DNA from 3 places in the Tardiphaga sp. 20_F10_N6_6 genome. Region 2 is predicted to be linked to each of the others. Evidence: predicted binding sites of a transcription regulator. Region 2 holds the regulator's gene; each other region holds the start of a gene.
What was found. Region 2 encodes HrcA, which represses chaperone genes, less so after heat shock. Its sites were predicted from a motif close to GTTAGCACTCNCNNNNNGNGAGTGCTAAC; they were not measured.

Region 1 (7,647 bases), 2.2 Mb from region 2:
CGGACGTGTGTTGATCGCGCAGGGCCGCGATGCCGCGGATGTGCCGATCACGCAAACTTTTGGGCCGAACACGCTGGTGAGTTTCAAGGTGTGGACCGACGAGATCGACGAAAGCACGCAGGCGGTCAACTGACTCGCTTTGTGGGCTCTGTCGTTACACTCGCTTAAGCCTGCATTTTCAGCAGCATGTGAGCGGCCAGGAAGGAACCGGGCGCGCCGCTGAGAATTTCACCTGTCATAACTTCGTAAGGACAGGACCGATGGCAAACACTCTGACAAGCCTGACGACCGCCGTGGCATTGATTGCGGGTTCCAGCGCCGCGGCTTTGGGCAGCGGCACGGAGGCACAGCGCGAAGCCTGCACGCCCGATGCGTTTCGCCTCTGTACATCGGCAATGCCGGATGAGGGGCGGGTAGAAAATTGCTTGCGCAGCGCAGGACCGCGCTTGAGCCGCGCTTGCTATGATGTGTTCTTTCCGCAGATTGAGCACGATCAGGCTCAGATGATGCGTGGGCAAGCTCCGTCACGCGAACGCATGAAGCCATCAGCGGCGGATCGCATGCAGACACCGTCTATGCCGCAGATGCCGCCGGCCGGCGGTGATGATTGAGGCAAGGCGAGATCTGGCCTCGCGATAACAAGCAAGGGCGGTGCTGATTGCACCGCCCTTGGCTATGTCGGATAGACTGTTGAGCAGAGCGCGTGGGTTACCTGAAGCCGCCGGTAGCGTGCAGTGTTTCGCCCGTCACGTAAGATGCAGCATCGGAAGCGAGGAATGCGACGACGGAAGCGATTTCCTCGACCTTGCCGATGCGGCCCATCGGCGTGACGGATTCGATCCACTTGCGCATGTCGCCTTCATGGAATCCGGCTGACACCACGCCCTCGGTTGCGATCATGCCAGGATTGACGGCGTTGACGCGGATCTTGCGCGGCGCGAGCTCCTTCGCCAGTACCGACGTGATCGCATCGACCGAGGCCTTGGTCGCGGTGTAGACCGCCGAGCCCGGTGGGGTGATGGTCGAGACGCCCGATGAGATGTTGACGATGCTGCCGCCATTGGCGTTGAAGTGTCTGGCCGCTTCCTGCGAGACGAGCAGCAGCCCGAGCACGTTCAGATCGAAATGTTTGTGGAAGTGCTCCGGCGTAATGCTGTCGAGAGGGGCGAATTCGTAGACGCCCGCATTGTTGACGAGAACGTCGATCGGCCCGAACGCCTTGACGGTCTCGGCCACCACGGATTTGGCGCCGTCCGGCTCGGCGAGATTACCGTGCACCGCGATGGCCTTGCCTCCCTTGGCGGTGATCTTCGCGACGACCTCGTCGGCGCCCTTCTTGCTGGATGCGTAATTGACGGCGACGGCAGCGCCCCCGGCGGCGAGCTGGATGGCGATTTCAGCGCCGATGCCCTTTGAGCCGCCGGTCACCAGCGCAACTTTGCCTTCGAATGTCTTGGTCATGGTCGTGATCCCTCTTGGATGCTTCAATAGTTCGGAAGTATGGGACTATTGAACGAGCGCAAGGGGGCGCCTATATCTTTTTCATGGTTCAGTTCGTTCACCCCGCGACCAAGGACATCACGCTGGCCGGCGTGCTCTCGGCGCTGGCTGATCCCATTCGGCTGCAGATCGTCCGGGGCTTGCTGCAGGAGAGCGGCTGCCTGTCCTGCACGGCGGCGTCGCCATGCCCGACCATCGCCAAGTCCACTTTGTCGAACCATTTTCGCGTGTTGCGCGAGGCCGGCCTGATCCAGACCAGCAAAAAGGGCGTCGAGCATCAAAACGCAGTGCGGGCGGCCGATATCGAAGCGCGGTTTCCCGGGCTGTTGATGGCGATCCTGGCGTGCTCCGTCGAGCCGTCCGCGGCGGCAGTTGCCTGACGCAGCCACCAAAAATGCCCGGCATCACTGCCAGGCTTTGAATGCCATGATCGAGCTGAAGTCCTCAGACTGCGGACGGAGATCGCGTCTTAACGGTAAACCCGCGTCTTGGTCACGACGCAGCGGCCCATTGGCCCGTGACGGACAACCGTGCGCATGGTGCAGACAGGTCCACGGCATATGACAGTGCGGCGGGACACATAGCGCTGCGATGAGAAATCGGTGATTGGTGCTACGACTTTTGTCGTCTGCACAGAACACACAGCAAGCGTTGCCCAAGGGATGCGGTCGCTATGGCTTCCATGCGTTAATCACGCGGACATCGGCTGGCCATTCATCCTCGGGAAGACCCATGATCTGGTTGTGCTGCGCCTTGGCGGCGTTGGATCGCGGGCGGTTATCGGGATCGATGATGTAGCTGCATTTCTGCATGAATTGCGCGCGGTGCTGCGGCTGAAGCTGAAAATTCAGATTGCGCCGCGATTCACTTTCCGACCATTTTGCGATGACCCCTATGCTCTGCTCCGGCGGAGTCGATGGCACTTCGGCGACGATAAGCTGTCGCACCTTTTCGCTCAGCACCTTGGTCTGCTGTCGGTAGCGGGTAGTCTCGGCGTTGTATTTGCCCGTGTTCGCCGGATCCTGTTTTGCGCATTCACTCAAAAGATTCTGTCGCAAATCCATCACCGCATACACGTGCTTGGCACTCTCAAAGACGCTGCGTGCAGCTGAATGCGCGGCGGTGCTGAGGCCGATGAAAGAAAGAGCGATGAGTATGCGCATGATTATTTCCCTGATGCTTCCACCAAGTAGACGGTCCGTAGCCACGCAACCCGCAATGGCTTCCGCGATTGTCTGCGATGACCAGCCCTAAACAAAAACCCCGGCATCGCTGCCGGGGTTCTGCATTCTGATAGTTGCTTGAAGCGTTGGACTTAGAAGTCCATGCCGCCCATGCCGCCGCCCGGAGGCATGCCGCCTGCGCCTGCGCCGCCCTTCTTGGGCAGCTCGGCAACCATGGCTTCCGTGGTGATCAGCAGGCCGGCAACCGAAGCTGCGTTCTGGATCGCTGCACGGACAACCTTGGTCGGATCGATGATGCCCTTCTTGAGCATGTCGCCGTAGGTGCCGGTCTGCGAGTCGAAGCCGTAGCTGTAGGTCGCGGTCTCGAGGACCTTGCCGACGATGACCGAACCGTCTTCGCCTGCGTTGATGGCGATCTGGCGAGCCGGAGCCGACAGGGCCTTGCGGACGATCTCGACGCCGGTCTTCTGGTCGTCGTTCGCGGTCTTGATCTTCTTCAGCTGTTCCGAAGCGCGGAGCAGAGCGACGCCGCCGCCGGGGACGATGCCTTCTTCAACCGCAGCGCGGGTCGCATGCATCGCGTCATCAACGCGGTCCTTGCGCTCCTTCACTTCGACTTCGGTCGCGCCGCCGACGCGGATGACGGCAACGCCGCCAGCCAGCTTGGCGAGACGCTCCTGCAGCTTCTCACGGTCGTAGTCCGAAGTGGTTTCTTCGATCTGCGCCTTGATCTGCGCCACGCGTGCTTCGATGTCGGCCTTCTTGCCGGCGCCGTTCACGATGGTGGAGTTTTCCTTGTCGATCATCACCTTCTTGGCGCGGCCGAGCATGGCGAGCGTGACGTTCTCGAGCTTGATGCCGAGATCTTCCGAGATCGCCTGGCCGCCGGTCAGGATCGCGATGTCCTGCAGCATGGCCTTGCGGCGATCGCCGAAGCCCGGTGCCTTGACGGCAGCGACCTTGAGGCCGCCACGCAGGCGGTTGACGACGAGGGTGGCGAGAGCTTCGCCTTCGACGTCTTCTGCGACGATGACGAGCGGCTTGCCGGTCTGCACGACGGCTTCGAGCAGCGGCAGCATCTCGTTCAGCGAGGAGAGCTTCTTCTCGTTGATCAGGATGTAGGCGTCGTCGAATTCAACGCGCATCTTGTCGGCGTTGGTGACGAAGTAGGGCGAGATGTAGCCGCGGTCGAACTGCATGCCTTCGACGACGTCGAGTTCGGTTTCGAGCGACTTGGCTTCTTCAACCGTGATGACGCCCTCGTTGCCGACCTTCTTCATCGCGTCTGCGAGGAACTTGCCGATTTCCGCGTCGCCGTTCGCCGAGATCGTGCCGACCTGGGCGATTTCGTCGTTCGAGGTGACCTTCTTGGAGTTCTTGACGAGGTCAGCAACCACGGCTTCCACAGCCAGGTCGATGCCGCGCTTCAGATCCATCGGGTTCATGCCGGCAGCAACCGACTTGGCGCCTTCACGGACGATCGCCTGAGCGAGCACGGTGGCGGTGGTGGTGCCGTCGCCGGCCGCGTCGGCCGACTTCGAGGCCACTTCGCGCACCATCTGGGCGCCCATGTTCTCGAACTTGTCGTCGAGCTCGATTTCCTTGGCGACGGTGACGCCGTCCTTGGTGATGCGGGGCGCGCCGAACGACTTGTCGATGACGACGTTGCGGCCCTTCGGACCGAGCGTCACCTTCACGGCGTTGGCGAGAATGTCGACGCCGCGCAGCATCTTGTCGCGGGCATCAACGCCGAATTTCACTTCTTTAGCTGACATGTTTTGCTTCCTTGAAAATCAGGATGGGTGGGAAAGGCGCTTAAGCGGCCTTCTTCTTGGCGGGAGCGGCACCTTCGAGGACGCCCATGATGTCGCTTTCCTTCATGATCAGCAGGTCCTGACCATCGATCTTGACCTCGGTGCCCGACCACTTGCCGAACAGCACGCGCTCGCCGACCTTCAGATCGATCGGGATCAGCTTGCCGGCTTCGTCGCGGCCGCCCGGGCCGACGGAGACGATCTCGCCCTGGGAGGGCTTCTCTTTGGCGCTATCCGGAATGATGATGCCGCCAGCGGACTTCTCTTCGGCGTCGATACGCTTGACCACAACGCGATCGTGAAGCGGACGGAATTTCATGCAGTCCTCCTAAGTTTCTGTAGATGCTTGAGAAATTTAAATTGGCAGTCTGAGCCAACAAGTGCCAGCGCAGCTGGTCCGGACATAGGCCGAACGTTCCCCACCGGCAAGGGTCTTTACCAAATATTTTGGCACTCAAATATGACGGGTGCCAGAATGGTTAAGACCCTCCGATACCGGTTCTCGAATCCGTTAGCATCCACGGTAAGTGGCTGCTAACATTCGGCTTTCAACCCATTATTAAACTTTTAAGCTTGTGATGAGGACGTTGCTTGCGTCACATTTCATGCATCGTGTTGTCATGGGCGAAGTGGAAGCCGGTTCGCTGCAGTCAGCACGGTCACAGGAGAGCAGAGCGAAGTTCGACGTCAACCGGAATCCACTTAGCCGAATGCGCTCTGTCCATGGAGGTTGAACATGGTCTCGAGAAATGCAGTTTCTGACGATTTCAGGAAGCAGGTGCTTGGCTACGGACTGACGACGGCGCAGATCCTCTACCGCATGCCCGATCACCCCTCGCTGCTGCAGACCTATGTCTGGCAGAACTATGATTTGTTTCCGAAGTTTCCCGCGCTGAAGGATTTCCTGGATTTCTGGCAAGAGAAGCTCGATGGCCCGCTCTTTGCGGTAACCGTCGCGCATTCGAAACTGATCAAGCCGGCCGAGCTTCGTGCCGTGGATGGCGTCTTCCGGTTGCACTAGTCCGCGCCTCTCAACGCGCCGGATGAATTGCCGCTGTGCTGAACTACAGCTAGGTTCCCGGACGCGCTGGCCGTTTGTTCGGCATTGCGCCGGGTGGGAAACACGACATGGCGAAGCTGAAGCGAACTTCAAAGAGCGCAGCGAAAGCGGCTGCGACGAAGAAGCCTGCGACACAGGCGGTAGCGAAAGCAGCAAAGAAGCTCTCTGTTGGCAAGCCAGCCAAGGCGAGTGCAAAAGCTGTCGCGAAACCCGGCCCGCGCCGCAAGCAGCGCGTCGCGATCAGTCATTATCAGGAAGAAGCATTTCTCGGCGACGGCCTGCGTGCCTACGCGAAGTATCGCGATCTCGGCGTTGCCGCTGCGACCGGCGGTTTGGCGCACGCGCATGTCATCCGGCTGATCGGACCTTGCGATCCGAAAGAGGTCTCCAAGCTTCACTATCACGATGCCGAGTTTCAGCTGGTCTATGTGCTGAACGGCTGGGTGAAGGCCTATATGGAAGGCGAGGGCGAGATGACCATGCGTCAGGGGTCATGCTGGACCCAGCCGCCGCGCATCAGGCACCTCATCCGCGATTACTCCGACAATTGCGAACTGCTGGAAGTGATCCTTCCGGCGGAATTCAAGACGGTGGAAGTCCGGTAGTTCGCGTGCGGAAATGCGACGCGTGCCTTGTTCGCGCGTCGCAGTGGCGTTGAATCAGCTATGCTGAGCCCGTCGCTGCCCTGACCCTCAACGAGTATCTCATGACTGCATCCGTTCCGGTTTTCGACGGTCACAACGATGTGCTGCTGCGGCTGTACAAATCGCAATCGCACGATCCGGTATCCGACTTCCTGACCGGGGAAGTCGCCGGTCACATCGACCTGCCGAAGGCGAAGGCCGGTGCGTTCGTCGGCGGGCTGTTCGCGCTGTATTCGCCGGCGGCTCAGGCGTCATCGGGATTCATGGCGCAGATGACGGGCGGACGCTACGCCGTGCCGCTTTCCGAGCCGCTGACGATGGACGAGGCGCGCAATTCCGTCGTCGCCGAACTGGCCATCCTGCTGCAGCTCGAACGCGCTTCCGCAGGCGCGGTGGCGATCTGCACCACCACCGCCGAAATCCGGTCCGCCATTGAGCGCAAGGCGCTGGCCGTGGTGGTCCATCTGGAAGGCGCGGAGGCCATCGACGCCGAGCTCAGATTCCTCGACGTTCTCTATGCGGCGGGGTTGCGGTCGATCGGGCCGGTGTGGAGCCGGACCAACATCTTCGGCCATGGCGTGCCGTTTCACTTCCCGTCCGGGCCCGATCTCGGCGACGGTCTCACCGCGGCCGGCGAGCGGTTGATCGGCGCCTGCAATGACCTGAAGATTCTGGTCGACCTGTCGCACATCACCGAGAAGGGTTTTTGGGATGTGGCGCGGCTGTCGAAGGCGCCGCTGGTGGCGACCCATTCCAATGCCCACGCGCTGTGCCCGTCGCCGCGCAATCTCACCGACAAGCAGCTCGCCGCGATCCGCGACACCGGCGGCATGGTCGGCCTGAATTTCGCGACCTGCTTCCTGCGCCCCGACGGCAGCATGCGGCCCGACACCGGCATCGAGCTGATGGTGCAGCAGATCGACTATCTGCTGGAGAAGCTGGGCGAGGATCACGTCGGGCTGGGATCGGATTTCGACGGCGCAGTGGTGCCCGAGGCCATCGAATCCGCCGCGGGCCTGCAGGCGCTGTTCGTGGCCTTGCGCGACAAGGGCTATTCCGAGACGCTGCTCGGCAAGCTCGGCGCGCGCAACTGGTTCGATCTGCTGCAGCGGACGATCGGCTGACCGGCGCTGGCGGCGTGTCTCAGGTGAGCATGCCGACGATCGCGCCCATCAGGCAGGTCGTCAGCGTCCCCGAGACGATCGACTTCACACCGAGCGCGTTGATTTCGTTACGACGTTCCGGCGCCATGGTGCCCAGGCCTCCGATCATAATTCCGAGGCTGGCAAAATTTGCAAATCCGCACAGCGCATAAAGCATGATGAGGCGCGAGCGTGCATCCAGCGCATCGGGACCGAGCTTCGCCAATTGAACATAGGCGATCAACTCGTTGAGGATCGTCTTGACGCCCATCAGCGAGCCCGCGGTCAGTGCCTGGTCCCACG
Region 2 (7,647 bases):
AGATCGACGTCACCGTACGGCCGGGCGTGCGGGCAGCCGTGGTTTCGATCTCCCGTGCGAAGGCCCGCGCGAAACGTACTTCGTCGACGGCGTGATGACGGACGTGGCTGTTGAAGTCGCAATACGGGCACTTCGACAGGCAGAACGGCCAGTGCACATAGACGCCGAAAGCGTCCTGCTGTGCGTCAGCGGGATTCAAGGCAGATCTCCGCGAGTTTCACGAATGCCCTGGCGCGATGCGACAGGCCTTCGCCGAGTGGCGGCAACCCGTGCTTCTCGACCGCGGTCATTTCGCCATAGGTGCGGGTGTGACCATCGGGCAGGAATGTCGGATCGTAGCCGAAGCCGGCAGTGCCGCGTGGTGGCCAGACCAGCGTGCCATGGGCGTGCGCTTCGACTTCCTCGAGATGACCGTCGGGCCACGCCACGCAGAGTGCCGAGACGAAATGCGCGGTGCGCTTGTCAGGCGAGGTCGCGCCGCGCTCCTGCAACAGGCGTTCGATCCGCGTCATCGCGCCGGTGAAGTCCTTGGACTCGCCGGCCCAGCGCGCCGAGAAGATGCCGGGTGCGCCGTCGAGGGCATCGACGACGAGGCCTGAATCATCCGCGAAGGCCGGCAATTGCGCGACATTGGCCGCGGCAATCGCCTTGATGGCGGCATTGGCCTTGAAGGTGTCGCCGGTCTCGTCGGGCTCGGCGAGGTCGAGTTCGCCGGCCGATACTGCTTCGATGCCATAGGGCGCCAGGAGATCGCGCATCTCGGCAAGCTTGCCGGGATTGTGGGTGGCGATGACGAGCTTCCCAGTGATTCGACGATGCATGATGCGAGTCTACGCCTGCTTGATGACTTGCGGAATCACGCGATGGCCATTTTCTGGAGTTCAACCAGACGTCCGACGCCCTTTTGCGCCAGTGCCATCAACTTCAGGAACTCGTCCTGCGTGAACGGCGTTTTTTCGGCGGTGCCCTGCACCTCGATGATGCGGCCGTCGCCGGTCATCACGAAATTGGCGTCGGTGTCGGCTTCGGAATCTTCGGCATAATCGAGATCGAGCACCGGGGTGCCCTGATAGATGCCGCAGGAAATCGCCGCGATATTGTCGCGCAGCACGTTGCCGCCGCCGTTCTTGAACATGTTGCGGTTCTTCATCCACGAGATGCAATCGGCCAGCGCAACCCATGCGCCGGTGATCGACGCCGTGCGGGTGCCGCCATCGGCCTGGATCACGTCGCAGTCGATGGTGATCTGGCGTTCGCCGAGCGCTTCGAGGTCGACGGCAGCGCGCAGCGAGCGGCCGATCAGGCGCTGGATCTCGACGGTGCGGCCGCCCTGCTTGCCGGATGCGGCTTCGCGGCGGGTGCGTTCCAGCGTGGCGCGGGGCAGCATGCCGTATTCGGCGGTGACCCAGCCGCGGCCCTGGCCCTTGAGCCATGGCGGCAGGCGCTCTTCCAGCGTGGCGGTCACCAGCACATGAGTGTCGCCGAATTTCACCATGCAGGAACCTTCGGCATATTTGACCACGCCGCGTTCCAGCGACACGGCACGCAGTTCATCGGGCGCACGACGGCTTGGCCGCATGAGAAAATCCTTCCAAATGTCCAGAGAAAGCCTGTTCGCGGTGCTTTTAGGGGGCACGGAGCGTAGCGGCAAGGGCAGGGCAGGTTCCACAACCGCAATGGTGCTTGTATCCGGGGGCTCGGGGCGACAGATTAGGTTCTCAAGGAGTACCCTGTGGCCCACCACGATCCGATCGGCCTGATTTCGCCGCATGCCGGGCTCGCCCAGCTCAATGAGCGATCGCGTGAGATCTTCCGGCAGATCGTCGAGAGCTATCTCGCCACCGGCGAACCTGTCGGTTCGCGCAACATTTCGCGCCTGATCACGGTTCCGCTGTCGCCGGCCTCGGTCCGCAACGTCATGTCGGACCTAGAGCAGCTCGGCCTCATCTATGCGCCGCATACCTCTGCAGGACGGCTGCCGACCGAACTCGGACTGCGGTTTTTTGTCGATGCCTTGATGCAGGTCGGTGACCTCACCGAGCCGGAGCGGCAATCGATCCAGCAGCAACTGTCTTCTGTGGGGCGCTCGCAGACGGTGGAGGCGGCGCTCGGCGAGGCGCTGACGCAGCTGTCCGGACTTACCCGCGCGGCGGCGGTGGTTCTGACCGCCAAGTCCAATGTGCGGCTGAAACACATCGAATTCGTCCGTTTAGAGCCCGAAAAGGCGCTGGTCGTGCTGGTTGCCGAGGATGGCCAGGTCGAAAACCGCGTGCTGACCCTGCCGCCGGGCGTGCCGTCGTCGGCGCTGAACGAGGCGTCGAACTTCCTCAATGCCCGGATTCGCGGCCGCACGCTGGCTGAGGCCCGGCTGGAGCTGGAGACGGCGCTGACCCAGAACCAGATCGAGCTCGATCAGTTGACCCAGAAGGTCATTGCCGCCGGCATTGCCAGCTGGTCGGGTGGCGAGAAGGACGATCGGCAGCTGATCGTGCGTGGCCAGGCCAATCTGCTCGAGGATCTCCATGCGCTGGAGGATCTTGAACGCGTTCGCCTCCTGTTCGACGATCTCGAAGCCAAGCGCGAGGTGATCGACCTTCTCGGCAGGGCGGAGACGGCCGAAGGTGTCCGCATCTTCATCGGCTCGGAAAACAAGCTGTTCTCGCTGTCCGGCTCGTCCACGATCATTGCGCCCTACAGCGATGGCGCCGGCCATATTGTCGGCGTTCTCGGTGTCATCGGGCCGACCCGGCTGAACTATGCGCGGGTGATCCCGATGGTAGATTACGCGGCGCGCATCGTCAGCCGCATGCTCGGGGGCTGACAGATCGGCCGAATCCGGCCGGTTGTGCTTGATTTTCGGCGCTCAAACCCCGATATCCCGCTCAGCAATCCCACCATTTTGGCGTGTTTTTGAGAAGGCAGCGTGATGACTGATTCCAATGGGCAGAACGACAATCAGGACAAGACGGCAGCGGCCGCCGATCCGGTGGTCTCCAAGCCCTACATCATGCCGGACGATCCGGAACCGAATTCGGTCGAGGCCCTGACCAAGGAAGCAGCGGAATCGCGCGACAAGATGCTGCGCACGCTGGCGGAGATGGAAAACCTGCGGAAGCGGACCCAGAAGGAAGTCGCGGACGGCCGCACCTATGCGATCGCCAATTTCGCGCGCGAAGTGCTCGATATCGCCGACAGCCTGCAGCGTGCGCTGGACGCCGTGCCTGCCGACACCAAGGCCGCGGCCGATCCGGGCCTGAAGGCGCTCCTCGAAGGTGTCGAGCTTACCGAGCGTTCGCTGCTCAACACGCTGGAAAAGAACGGCGTGAAGAAGTTCGATCCGTCGGGCGAGAAGTTCGATCCGAATTTCCAGCAGGCGATGTACGAAGTGCCCGATGCTTCCGTGCCTGCGGGCACCGTCGTTCAGGTCGTGCAGGCCGGTTATACCATCGGCGAGCGCGTGCTGCGCCCGGCGCTGGTCGGCGTGTCGAAGGGCGGCGCCAAGGCTGCACCTGTAGCGTCGGAATAAAGCTGTGTAGTAGGAGCTGGATCGTCCGGTCAAGCCGGGCGATGACAGCGAGAGTTAAGCCGCCAGCTCGCCCGACTGGATCCGCTTCACGCCGGCCTTGTTCATGTCGGCCCAAGCCTTGGCCAGCGAGCCCTGCGTGTCGATGCCGCGGCAGGCATCTTCGATCACATAGACATCGAAACCTGCTTTTCGCGCATCAAGGGCGGACCACGCGACACAGAAATCTGTGGCGAGACCGGCGATGAACACGCGCTGCAATTTGCGGGCTTTCAGATAGGCGGCGAGACCGGTGGTGGTCTTCCCGTCGGCCTCGGTGAAGGCCGAATAGCTGTCGACGTCCTTGTTGAAGCCCTTGCGCAGGATCAGCTCGGTATGCGGGATGGCGAGATCCTTCGAGAGCGCAGCCCCTTCAGTGCCCTGCACGCAGTGATCCGGCCACAGCACCTGCTTGCCGTATTTCACATCGGTGGTCTCAAACGGCTTCTTGCCGCTGTGGCTGGACGCGAAGGAGATATGGCCGGGCGTGTGCCAGTCCTGCGTCATCACCACGTCGGCGAATTTCTTCGCGATGGCGTTGATGACCGGCACGACCTTATCGCCGTCCTTCACCGCAAGGCTGCCACCGGGCAGGAAGCAGTTCTGCACGTCAATCACCAGCAGGACGGATGTGCGGTCGAGGCTAACCTTGCCGGCGGCGGACAGTGTTTTGGGAGCTAGGCTGGTCATGGCCATGGTTCCAAGCCCTCCGAGAATTTGACGTCTGTTGAGCATCGCGAAATTCCCCGTACCGAATTGGCCCAGCAAATCAGGTCACGTGGAGATCGTAAAGCGGGCCGTGAGGACGGCCGTGCGTTCTTTAGCGCGGCTCGATACCGTCGCGCACGGCGCGGAAGCGCGGAAACGCCTTGGCCCAATCGTCACGTGGGGCGCTTGCGATAATGCGCATGGTGACCTTGCCGCCGCCGAAGCGCAGCCACTGCACAACGCTGACCGGCGTGTTGTTCTTGCCGCTGACGGCGTCGATACGGGTCTCCCAGCCTGCCATGCCGTCGATCCGTTGCGGCTCCGACATGGTGATGCGGCCTTCGCGCAGGCCGGGAATCGTGCCCGCGGCCTGCTGGGCAAAGCGGCCGCGATCTTCAGCCTTTTCCGGCGCGGAGGCCAGGCTGCCGATCACCACAAAAGGACTCGTTTCGATGCTGTTCTCGTCGCTCGAGTCGGCCAGCAATAGCGCGGCACCCGGCGCCAGCGTGCGGACGGTCTTGAAGTCGCTCATTTCCGAGACCTTGAACGGCATCAGACCGAGTTGCTCTGCCAGCGGGACTTCCTTGCGGACCACGGCGGATGAGAGCATCTGGCGCACCGCGTCGTCGGTGTAGATTTTCTGGGCGTTTTCCGGGACCTGCACGGCGACATAGCCGGAGAAGGTCCCGCCGCCGACGATCATCGAATAGCGCCTGACATTGCCGGTCGCGTCCTTGGCGTTCTCGATCGTGTAGAAGGCCTTTCCGGCCGTGGTCTCGATGCTCTCGGGCTTCGCGGCCATACCAGCCGGATTGGCCTTGAACGCGATCTCAACCTCGTTGAAGGCGGCGGCTGGTAGCTCGGTCATGAGCACCTTAACGCCCTGATCGGAGGTCTCGAAGCCGACAAAGGTCTTTGCCGGGGCGAGGCCGACCAGCGGGGCCAGACCCACGCGGACCCCCGGCGGGAAAATCGGATCGGCCGCCAAAGCGGGACGGTGGGCGACCGAAATGGCCGTCAGCATGGTCAAGGCGAACAGGGGCGCAGCATGTTTCATGAAAAATCTACTGGGTTTGCATTGAGGCTGTTCGATGGTGCGGGGCTCCGGCCTTGGTCGCCGCGCGCCCGGTCGGAAAGGGCTTTCACGGTTGCCCTGTTCCGCCAACAGATCAAGCCATAAATCCGTTCCCGGCGCCGTCCGCGCCCATCCGTCGCGTATTGGCGAAACAACCGCCAAGGGTCTGTTTCACCAAATATTAATTTCGCGCATCGGTCGTGTTTTCATGGGTCTGGAGTGTGCCAGATGCCTTGCGGCCACCACCCCCCCTCCTATATGAGGCCTACCGTCGCAATATCGCGAATAGTTGATGTTTGGGGGTTGGGAGCGGGGTGCCGTCAGGGCCCAGCCAACCTGCCGCAGAAAAAGGATATGAGAGCATGGGAAAGGTCATCGGTATCGACCTCGGTACGACGAATTCCTGCGTCGCCGTCATGGATGGCAAAACGCCGAAGGTCATCGAGAACGCGGAAGGCATGCGGACCACGCCGTCCATCGTGGCTTTTACCGATGATGGCGAGCGCCTCGTCGGCCAGCCGGCCAAGCGCCAGGCAGTTACCAATCCCGAGCGCACCATTTTCGCGGTGAAGCGCCTGATCGGCCGCCGCTATGACGATCCGACCGTCGAGAAGGACAAGAAGCTCGTCCCCTACAAGATTGCCAAAGGTGGCAATGGCGACGCCTGGGTCGAAGTCGACGGTAAAACCTATTCGCCCTCGCAGATCTCCGCCTTCACGCTGCAGAAGATGAAGGAGACCGCGGAGGCTCATCTCGGCCAGAAGGTCGAGCAGGCCGTCATCACCGTGCCCGCTTACTTCAACGACGCCCAGCGTCAGGCCACCAAGGATGCCGGCAAGATCGCTGGCCTCGAAGTGCTGCGCATCATCAACGAGCCGACTGCGGCTGCGCTCGCTTACGGCCTCGACAAGTCGAAGTCCGGCACCATCGCGGTGTATGACCTCGGCGGCGGCACCTTCGACGTCTCGATCCTTGAGATCGGCGACGGCGTGTTCGAAGTGAAGTCCACCAACGGCGACACGTTCCTCGGCGGTGAAGACTTCGACATGCGTCTGGTCGGCTACCTCGCCGACGAGTTCAAGAAAGAGCAGGGCATCGACCTGCGCAACGACAAGCTGGCTCTGCAGCGCCTGAAGGAAGCTGCTGAAAAAGCGAAGATCGAGCTGTCGTCGACGACCCAGACCGAAATCAACCTGCCGTTCATCACGGCGGATGCCTCCGGTCCGAAGCATCTGACGTTGAAGCTGACCCGCGCCAAGTTCGAAGCGCTGGTCGACGATCTCGTGCAGAAGACCATCGAGCCTTGCCGCAAGGCGCTCAAGGATGCCGGCCTCACCGCCGGTGAAATCGGCGAAGTGGTTCTGGTCGGCGGCATGATCCGCATGCCGAAGATCCAGGAAGTCGTGAAGCAGTTCTTCGGCAAGGAGCCCCACAAGGGCGTCAACCCGGACGAAGTCGTGGCCATCGGCGCCGCCATTCAGGCCGGCGTGCTGCAGGGCGACGTGAAGGACGTGCTGCTGCTCGACGTGACCCCGCTGTCGCTGGGCATCGAGACGCTGGGTGGCGTGTTCACCCGGATCATCGAGCGCAACACAACGATCCCGACCAAGAAGAGCCAGGTATTCTCGACGGCCGAGGACAACCAGAACGCCGTCACCATCCGGGTCTTCCAGGGTGAGCGCGAAATGGCGGCCGACAACAAGCCGCTCGGCCAGTTCGACCTGATGGGCATTCCGCCCGCTCCGCGCGGCATGCCGCAGGTCGAGGTGACCTTCGACATCGACGCCAACGGCATCGTCAACGTGTCGGCGAAGGACAAGGCGACCAACAAGGAACAGCAGATCCGGATTCAGGCATCCGGCGGTCTGTCCGAGTCCGACATCCAGAAGATGGTCAAGGACGCCGAAGCCAACGCTGCCGAGGACAAGAAGCGTCGTGAGGCTGTCGATGCCAAGAACCACGGCGATGCCCTCGTGCATTCGACCGAGAAGGCTCTCGGCGAGCATGGCGATAAGGTCGGTGAGACCGAGCGCCGCGCCATCGAGGATGCCATGAGCGACCTGAAGGAAGCTCTGAAGGGTGATGATGCCGAGGCGATCAAGGCCAAGACCAACACGCTGGCGCAAGCTTCGATGAAGCTCGGCGAAGCGATGTACACCCAGCAGGCCGAGGCTGACGCCAAGCGCGACGCCGAGAAGGATGACGTGGTCGACGCCGAGTTCACGGAAGTCGACGACGACAAGCCGAAGAAGTCGGCCTGATAGGCGAGCGGAACGATGACCCTCATCCTGAGTAGCGCGGT
Region 3 (7,647 bases), 1.2 Mb from region 2:
GTCGGCGAATCCGCGAGAGCCAGCTTCGCGCCCGAGTTCTCATCCGCGGTTGTTACTGACGGCGTGCTGACCCACAGGATCAGCTTATCCGTCGTGCCGGGCTTGTCGGGAGCGATGATCGCGTTGACCTCGACCGTCTCCGTCAATTCGAGCGCGGGCAGAACCTGACTCGGGCGCTTGAAGGTCAGCTTGAGCTTTCCGGTCTCGTCGTCCCATGACGCGGCGGCAGGTTTGCCCGACATGGTCCTGGCGAGCACATTCGCCAGCGCCGTCGCAACCTTGTCGCGATTGATCTTGTCGCCATCGCGCCAGTCGGCGGCTGCAAAGCGCACGGTACGATCCATGTCGATAGCGCCCGTGGTCCAGCCGACATTGACGACGCCGGGATAGGTCTTGGTTTTGGCGACGAACGTCGCGGCGCGTTCCGGATCGATGGCGAGGCTGATGACCTGCTCGCCGGCGCGCAGTGCATCGCACGATACGGCCAGGCTGTTCAACGCGACCTCGACGCTCTGCCCACGCAGCGTGCGCACGAAATCGAGCGCGGCTTCGAGCTTGATCTTGACCGCGATCGCTTCGGGCGACACTTCGGTGAAATCCTTCGGCGCGGGCGCGATATTGTCGTCGGTGGACTGATTGTCCTGGAATTCCTTCTCGCTCTGATCGGAATTGTCCGAGGAGGTCACGTTGTTGTTGGTCTGACCGACCGAGATCTGCCCCTTGAATTCGAACGTGTCGCCGGTCGGCCGGCGGTTCAGCTTGATGGTCACCGGCAGCTTGTCGACCTGGGTCTGCGTTGCGCCGGTCAGCGTCGAACCGCTGACCGTGAGATTGGCGACGAAGCGATCCTTGCGGTCGCTGCCCTTCTCGGCGGGATAGCAGACATCAAGCGTCGCGGCCGTGACGGCCTTGCCCTGCCGCGTCTCCCGGAGGATCACGTCGGCATTGCCGTTCATGACGCCGTCGATCGAGGTGAAATAGCGCGTCTCGGGGCCTGCCGGCTGGCTCTTCGGCGCGGCTTTCACCTGCGCGAAGGCGTGGTGGACGGTCCCAACCGAGGCGGTGACCGTAAGGCCGAGCAGACAAAGATGAAGCGCGCGCATTTCAAAAGTCCCTGGACGTTATCGACGTGTCTCCGGGCGAATTTATCTGATTCCGCCCATGCGAGATTAATCACGGGATTGAATCAGAACCGCGACCAAGGCGAAAGGCCATAAGTCGCAGGCGCATTGTATCAGGGCAAAAAAGAAGGCCGCCCGGAGGCGGCCTTCGATCACAATGCAGTTGAGCGTGAAAGCAGGGCTTAGAAGCCCATGCCTCCCATTCCGCCCATGCCACCCATACCGCCGCCACCGCCCGGCATCGCCGGTGCAGCTTCCTTCGGCAGTTCGGCGACCATGGCTTCGGTGGTGACCAGCAGGCCGGCAACCGAGGCGGCGTCCTGCAGTGCAGTACGCACCACCTTGGCCGGATCGATGATGCCCTTGGCGACCATGTCGACATAGGTTTCGGTCTGTGCGTCGAAGCCGAAGGTCTCGGACTTCTCGTCCAGGATCTTGCCGACCACGATCGAACCTTCAACGCCGGCGTTTTCGGCGATCTGGCGGATCGGAGCTTCCAGCGCCTTCAGCACGATGTTGATACCGGCCTGCACATCGGCGTTCTCGTTGGTGAGACGGCCGACGGCCTTCTTGGCACGCAGCAGCGCAGTGCCGCCGCCGGGGACGATGCCTTCCTGAACGGCCGCACGGGTGGCGTTCAGCGCGTCATCCACGCGATCCTTCTTTTCCTTCACTTCGACTTCGGTCGCGCCGCCGACGCGGATCACCGCGACGCCGCCTGCAAGCTTGGCCAGACGCTCCTGCAGCTTCTCACGGTCGTAGTCCGAGGTGGTTTCCTCGATCTGCGCCTTGATCTGATTGACGCGGGCTTCGATCGCCGGCTTCTTGCCAGCGCCGTTGACGACAGTGGTGTTTTCCTTGTCGATCACGACCTTCTTGGCGCGGCCGAGCATGGCGAGCGTGACGCTTTCCAGCTTCATGCCGAGATCTTCCGAGACGAGCTGACCGCCGGTCAGGATCGCAAGGTCTTCCAGCATCGCCTTGCGGCGATCGCCGAAGCCCGGTGCCTTGACGGCAGCAACCTTGAGGCCACCGCGCAGGCGGTTGACGACGAGGGTGGCGAGGGCTTCGCCCTCGACGTCTTCAGCGATGATCAGCAGCGGCTTGCCCGACTGCACCACGGCTTCGAGCACCGGCAGCATGGCCTGCAGGCTGGAGATCTTCTTCTCGACGAGCAGGACGTACACGTCCTCGAGCTCGGCGGTCATCTTCTCGGCATTGGTGACGAAGTAGGGCGACAGGTAGCCGCGATCGAACTTCATGCCCTCGACGATGTCGACTTCGGTCTCGAGCGACTTGTTCTCTTCAACCGTGATGACGCCTTCGTTGCCGACCTTCTGCATTGCCTGGGCGATCATCTTGCCGATGGCAGCGTCGCCGTTGGCGGAGATGGTGCCGACCTGGGCGACTTCAGCCGAAGACGCAACCGGCTTGGCGCGCTTGGTGATGTCCTTGATGACGGCGGCGACGGCGATATCGATGCCGCGCTTGAGGTCCATCGGGTTCATGCCGGCAGCAACCGACTTGGCGCCTTCACGGACGATGGCCTGGGCCAGCACGGTGGCGGTGGTGGTGCCGTCGCCTGCGGTGTCGTTGGTCTTCGAGGCGACTTCGCGCAGCATCTGCGCGCCCATGTTCTCGAACTTGTCCTCGAGCTCGATCTCCTTGGCGACGGTGACGCCGTCCTTGGTGATGCGCGGAGCGCCGAACGACTTCTCGATCACGACATTGCGGCCCTTCGGACCGAGCGTGACCTTGACGGCGTTGGCGAGAATGTCGACGCCGCGCAGCATGCGATCGCGCGCGTCTCCGGAGAATTTAACGTCTTTGGCTGCCATGTGATGGTGCTCCAATTTGGGAAGTTTAAAGCTCCGTCATGGCCGGGCTTGTCCCGGTCATCCACGCCTTGCCGAGCTTGCGGCCTAGACGTGGATCACCGGGACAAGCCCGGTGATGACGGCGTGTAGGGAGGCTGAAGCGAGTCGCTTAAGCGATCACGCCCATGATGTCCGACTCCTTCATGATGAGGAGTTCTTCGCCGTCGAGTTTGATCTCGGTGCCCGACCACTTGCCGAACAGAACTTTGTCGCCGACCTTGATGTCGATCGGGATCAGCTTGCCGGCTTCGTCGCGGCCGCCAGGGCCCACGCCGACGACTTCGCCTTCAGACGGCTTTTCCTTGGCGCTGTCCGGGATGATGATGCCGCCCTTGGTCTTTTCGTCGGCGACGATGCGCTTGACGACGACGCGGTCGTGCAGCGGGCGGAATTTGGTCTTGGCCATGGGAGTGTCCCTTTAGGGTTTGCGATTTCGTTGCCATCTCGGAGGCGGGCGGGGATCCAGCCGGAACGCTCAAGGCGGCCGGCTCATTCCCTTAGCAATCGCGCTCCGGGAGTGCTAATTGAGCGTCCGGGAAATATGGCCAGACGCTTTTTGAGTCAAGCGAGGCCTTAAGGCCTTGGTGAGGCCAATATAGGATGATCTGGAAACCATAATGGAGAGTCGGCGTAATTCTGCCGACCTCATTGCGCCGTCAGGTGTTTTGCGCTTGGCTGCCGGGACGGGCAGCCGGGGAATTTGCTCTAGGGGATAATATGATCAGGTCACGCTACGCCCGCACGGTTGCCCATCTTGCGATCGTTTCAACTTTGGCGCTGTCATTGGGCGGGTGCGGCACGTCTGGTGGATTGGGCGGGTTCAGCTTTGGGAACTCGCAGCCGACACCGCCGCCGGAGCCTCCGCCGGCGCCGGAACTGCCAGCCTCGATCCGCTCGGAAGAACTCGTCGGCCGCTGGGGTCTGGCGTCCTACATGAATCCCAACGATCGCGTTCGCACCGAGAACGCCGCGCGCGGCCAGTGCAAGCAGCCCTATATCATCGGCCAGGGCGCCACCGGCGGGGTCATCATGCATCTTGCCGACGAGGCGACGCCGCAGGAACTGCGCCTCAAGGGCTCGCCGAGCGGCAAGAACTATATCGGCCCGCCCGGTCCCGCCGGTGGCGAAAAGGATCGCGAGATCGTCTCCTTCGACGGCCGGATTCTCGTCACGCGCTTCATCGACAAGGACGCTGCGGTTCGCTACGGCAACATGGTCTATGTCCGTTGCGCACCCAAGGCCTGACCTGACAAGGCCTGACCTGAGGCGTAAGGCGGGTCCCGCCACTCCCTTGAAGACGTGAGCCCATGCACCGATTGCGCGACCTCGTTTTCGGACCGGGCCGCGCGGTCCTCGTGCTGGCATTCACCCAGATCCTGACCTGGGGCATCCTGATCTATCCACCCGTCCTGACCATGCCGCATGTCACGGCGGCACATGGCTGGTCGCTGGCCTTCGGCATGGCGGGCTTTTCGCTGGGGCTAATCGTATCGGGACTGCTGTCGCCGGTGGTTGGTGGATTGATCGACCGCCACGGCGGCAATGTCGTCATGGCATCGGGCGCATTGGCCGGTGCCTTGGGTCTCGCTCTGTTTTCAGTAGCCGATCATCCCGCGACCTATCTGGCCTGCTGGCTGTTGCTCGGCGCTGCAATGTCTGCGTCGCTCTACGATCCCGCCTTCGCCACGCTGACGCGTATCTTCGGTGCCTCGGCGCGGCGGCAGATCACCTTCGTGACCTTTGCAGGCGGCTTTGCCTCGACGGTCGGCTGGCCGGCGACCCATCTTCTGCTTGAGGCTGTCGGCTGGCGCGGGACGTATCTGACCTTCGCAGCGATCTTCGCCTTTGTCGTTGCGCCGCTTCATGCTTTTGCATTGCCGCGCCACGTCGCCGTCGCGCCGCTGCCCGTGGTGGACGCCGTTGTCGTCCCCCAGCAAGCAACCCTGCGCCCGGAAGGTTGGCCGTTCATCCTGCTGGCGGCGGCTTTTTCGCTTTACAGCTTCATTCTGTCGGGCGTGACGTCGAACCTGCTGGCGCTGCTGGAGCGCGGCGGGCTCAGTGCTGCAACGGCGGTGACCATCGGTGCGATGTTCGGACCGGCGCAAGTGGCATCGCGGCTGGCAGACTTCATGCTCGCGGGGCGCACCCATCCGCTGTGGATCGCGCGCGGGGCGGTGGTGCTCGTAGTATCGGCCTTCGCAATGCTGGCCTTTGCAGGGATTTCGTTTCCGCTGGCGGCCTTGTTCGCTATCGGATTCGGCGCCGCCAATGGCGTCATGACCATCGCGCGCGGTGCGCTGCCGCTTCTGATGTTCGGTCCGGCGGGGTATGGCCGTGTGATCGGCCGTATCGCGCGGCCGGCTTTGTTCGTGCAGGCCTTTGCGCCATTCGTGGTGGCGTCCGCAGTCGAAACACTGTCCGACCGCATGGTGCTGCTGCTTGGGACCGTGCTGGCGCTGGCGGTGCTGCTCTGTTTCGTGATGATAAAAACGCCGGGCGTTGCGGCCCGGCGTTAAGTCGTTTCTAACCTTGCGCGCAGGTTCCGGCGTTAGCCGAACAGCGCGTCGATATCGTCCTGCGAAGCGTGGCCGACGTCGCCGTCCAGCTTCGGGCCGTTGAGTAGCTTGTCGTCTTCGCTGCGGTCATCGACCTTGGCCGGCGCATGCGCCTTGATCTCATCGACGCCACCCCAGATGTCCATCATCGCAGTAATGCGATTCTCGATGAACTTCATCGTGGTCATCACCTTGCTGATGCGCTGGCCGGTGAGGTCCTGGAAGTTACAGGCTTCGAAGATCGCGACGACGTTATCGCCGATCTCTTCCAGCATCTGCTTCTGCTGATCGGGTGAGGTCACCTTGCCGAGCGCTGTCGATGCATTATCGATGGCTTCGGCTGCGGCGAGAATCTGCTGCGTGGCTTCTTCAGTGCCGCCGACGACGGCGCCGAGCTCACCGTTGACCTTCGCCATTTCGTCGCCTTCGAAGCTCTTGCCGTGAAGAACTGCGATTTCCATCTTGGTACGGGTAATGGCGTCGTGGATCAGATCGAGTTCGATCTTCAGCTTTTCGCACTGCTCGATCTGAGCGCGATAGGTGGCCAGCAGCGCCTGCGCTTCCGCAACCTGCTGATCGGCGGCGGCGCCGACCTGATCTGTCACGGCGTTGCGGGCCGGCGCTCCCATCTGCGCGCGGATCGCGCGGAGCTCAGCCATGATTTCGCGATGCATTGGCATCGGCTCGCTGCTGCCCACCACTTCATTGGGCATAGGTGCAGTACCGAAAACTTCTTCAATGCGAAATCGCTTGCGACGAACAGACATCAGGTCCCCCAACGTTCAATCAATCCCCCGTTCGTATACCCATGAGTTTAACGTGAAGTTCACGCGGGAACATCGCACCTATAGCCGATAATCGCTGCGCAAACTGTTAGTTAACCATGGGGCTTTCACGTTCATTCAAAATAAACGCTACCAAATAGAACTGCGCCGTTTGACGACGTGGTGAATCCAAACGGCGATTGTGTTTACCAAACCGAGGCGATTTTAACCTTAAGTCGGAGTGTGCAAAGCGCTTCTCAGGTGAGAACGCGCACGACGAAACAGTACAGAGTACGTCGATGTTCAGAAAGTTCTCTCTCACGCTTCTTGCCAGCGCATCTTTCATCGCCGCTGGATCGCATCAGACGCTTGCGGTGGAAGCCGCGGCGCAATTCGCCGAGCCTCCGGTGGTCTATGCGCAGCAGCCGCAGCGCCCGATGCAGCGCACGGCCTATGCCGAACGCTCGCGCATGGGCGGCGGCTTCATCGAGTTTCTGTTCAGTGATGGTCCGGCGCAGCAGGGCCAGCGTTACCAGCAACAGCCGGACTACTCTTACGAGCAGCGCCGCTCGCTGCTGCCGCCGATGGATCCGCAACAGCGTGTCTATCGGCAGGAGGAGACGGCAGATGCCGCGCGTCCCGCGCTGGATCCCAAGTATCAACCGCAGATGGTCGAGTATCAGGGCAGCGAAAGCGCTGGCACCATCGTCGTCGATACGCCGAACAAATTTCTGTTCCTGGTACAGGGTGGCGGCAAGGCGATGCGCTATGGCATCGGCGTCGGCCGTCCAGGCTTCACCTGGTCCGGTGTGAAGACGATCACGGCGAAGAAGGAATGGCCGTCGTGGACGCCGCCAAAGGAAATGCTGGCGCGCCGTCCTGATCTGCCGCGTTACATGGAAGGCGGTCCGGAGAACCCGCTCGGCGCCCGCGCCATGTATCTTGGTTCGACCCTGTACCGCATTCACGGCTCCAACGAGCCATGGACAATCGGCACCAACGTATCCTCAGGCTGCATCCGCATGCGCAACGAGGACGTCATCGATCTCTATGGCCGCGTCGGCGTCGGCGCCCGGGTGGTCGTGATCTGATTGATCTCCCGTCACATGAAAACGGCCGCTCGTGAGAGCGGCCGTTTTTGTGTTGCTGGTCTAAACGATCAGGCCAAATCGCTGTCGTCGGAATCCATGTCCATGGCGTCGTAATCGCCGTCGTCCTGGTCTTGATCTTGGTCCTGATCGGCATCCGCCTGCGCCTGATCGAACGATCCGGCGCGGGAGCCGCTAGACGAACCGATATCATTGACGCCGGCCTGATTGCCGAGGTTGCC

Region 1: AB7813_RS09720 (co-chaperone GroES) is a predicted target of HrcA. The motif match lies at 4,945-4,973, and genes of this name have one in related genera.
Region 3: AB7813_RS25715 (co-chaperone GroES) is a predicted target of HrcA. The motif match lies at 3,495-3,523, and genes of this name have one in related genera.

Annotation. Positions count from the first base shown of each region.
Region 1 is NZ_CP197239.1:1,967,550-1,975,196, reverse strand. Features, by position in the region: gene AB7813_RS09745 (transglutaminase domain-containing protein) at 1-133, shown strand, start outside; gene AB7813_RS09740 (SDR family NAD(P)-dependent oxidoreductase) at 709-1,461, opposite strand; gene AB7813_RS09735 (ArsR/SmtB family transcription factor) at 1,545-1,880, shown strand; gene AB7813_RS09730 (hypothetical protein) at 2,172-2,663, opposite strand; gene groL (chaperonin GroEL) at 2,816-4,459, opposite strand; gene AB7813_RS09720 (co-chaperone GroES) at 4,500-4,817, opposite strand; gene AB7813_RS09715 (usg protein) at 5,235-5,519, shown strand; gene AB7813_RS09710 (cupin domain-containing protein) at 5,627-6,163, shown strand; gene AB7813_RS09705 (dipeptidase) at 6,265-7,326, shown strand; gene AB7813_RS09700 (NupC/NupG family nucleoside CNT transporter) at 7,346-7,647, opposite strand, start outside.
Region 2 is NZ_CP197239.1:4,207,543-4,215,189, forward strand. Features, by position in the region: gene hemW (radical SAM family heme chaperone HemW) at 1-199, opposite strand, end outside; gene rdgB (RdgB/HAM1 family non-canonical purine NTP pyrophosphatase) at 186-821, opposite strand; gene rph (ribonuclease PH) at 857-1,579, opposite strand; gene hrcA (heat-inducible transcriptional repressor HrcA) at 1,733-2,821, shown strand; gene grpE (nucleotide exchange factor GrpE) at 2,927-3,526, shown strand; gene pncA (bifunctional nicotinamidase/pyrazinamidase) at 3,581-4,297, opposite strand; gene AB7813_RS20280 (hypothetical protein) at 4,383-5,327, opposite strand; gene dnaK (molecular chaperone DnaK) at 5,708-7,606, shown strand.
Region 3 is NZ_CP197239.1:5,374,995-5,382,641, forward strand. Features, by position in the region: gene AB7813_RS25705 (hypothetical protein) at 1-1,103, opposite strand, end outside; gene groL (chaperonin GroEL) at 1,304-2,959, opposite strand; gene AB7813_RS25715 (co-chaperone GroES) at 3,108-3,404, opposite strand; gene AB7813_RS25720 (hypothetical protein) at 3,716-4,243, shown strand; gene AB7813_RS25725 (MFS transporter) at 4,306-5,514, shown strand; gene AB7813_RS25730 (protein phosphatase CheZ) at 5,547-6,320, opposite strand; gene AB7813_RS25735 (L,D-transpeptidase) at 6,617-7,408, shown strand; gene AB7813_RS25740 (DUF2076 domain-containing protein) at 7,477-7,647, opposite strand, start outside.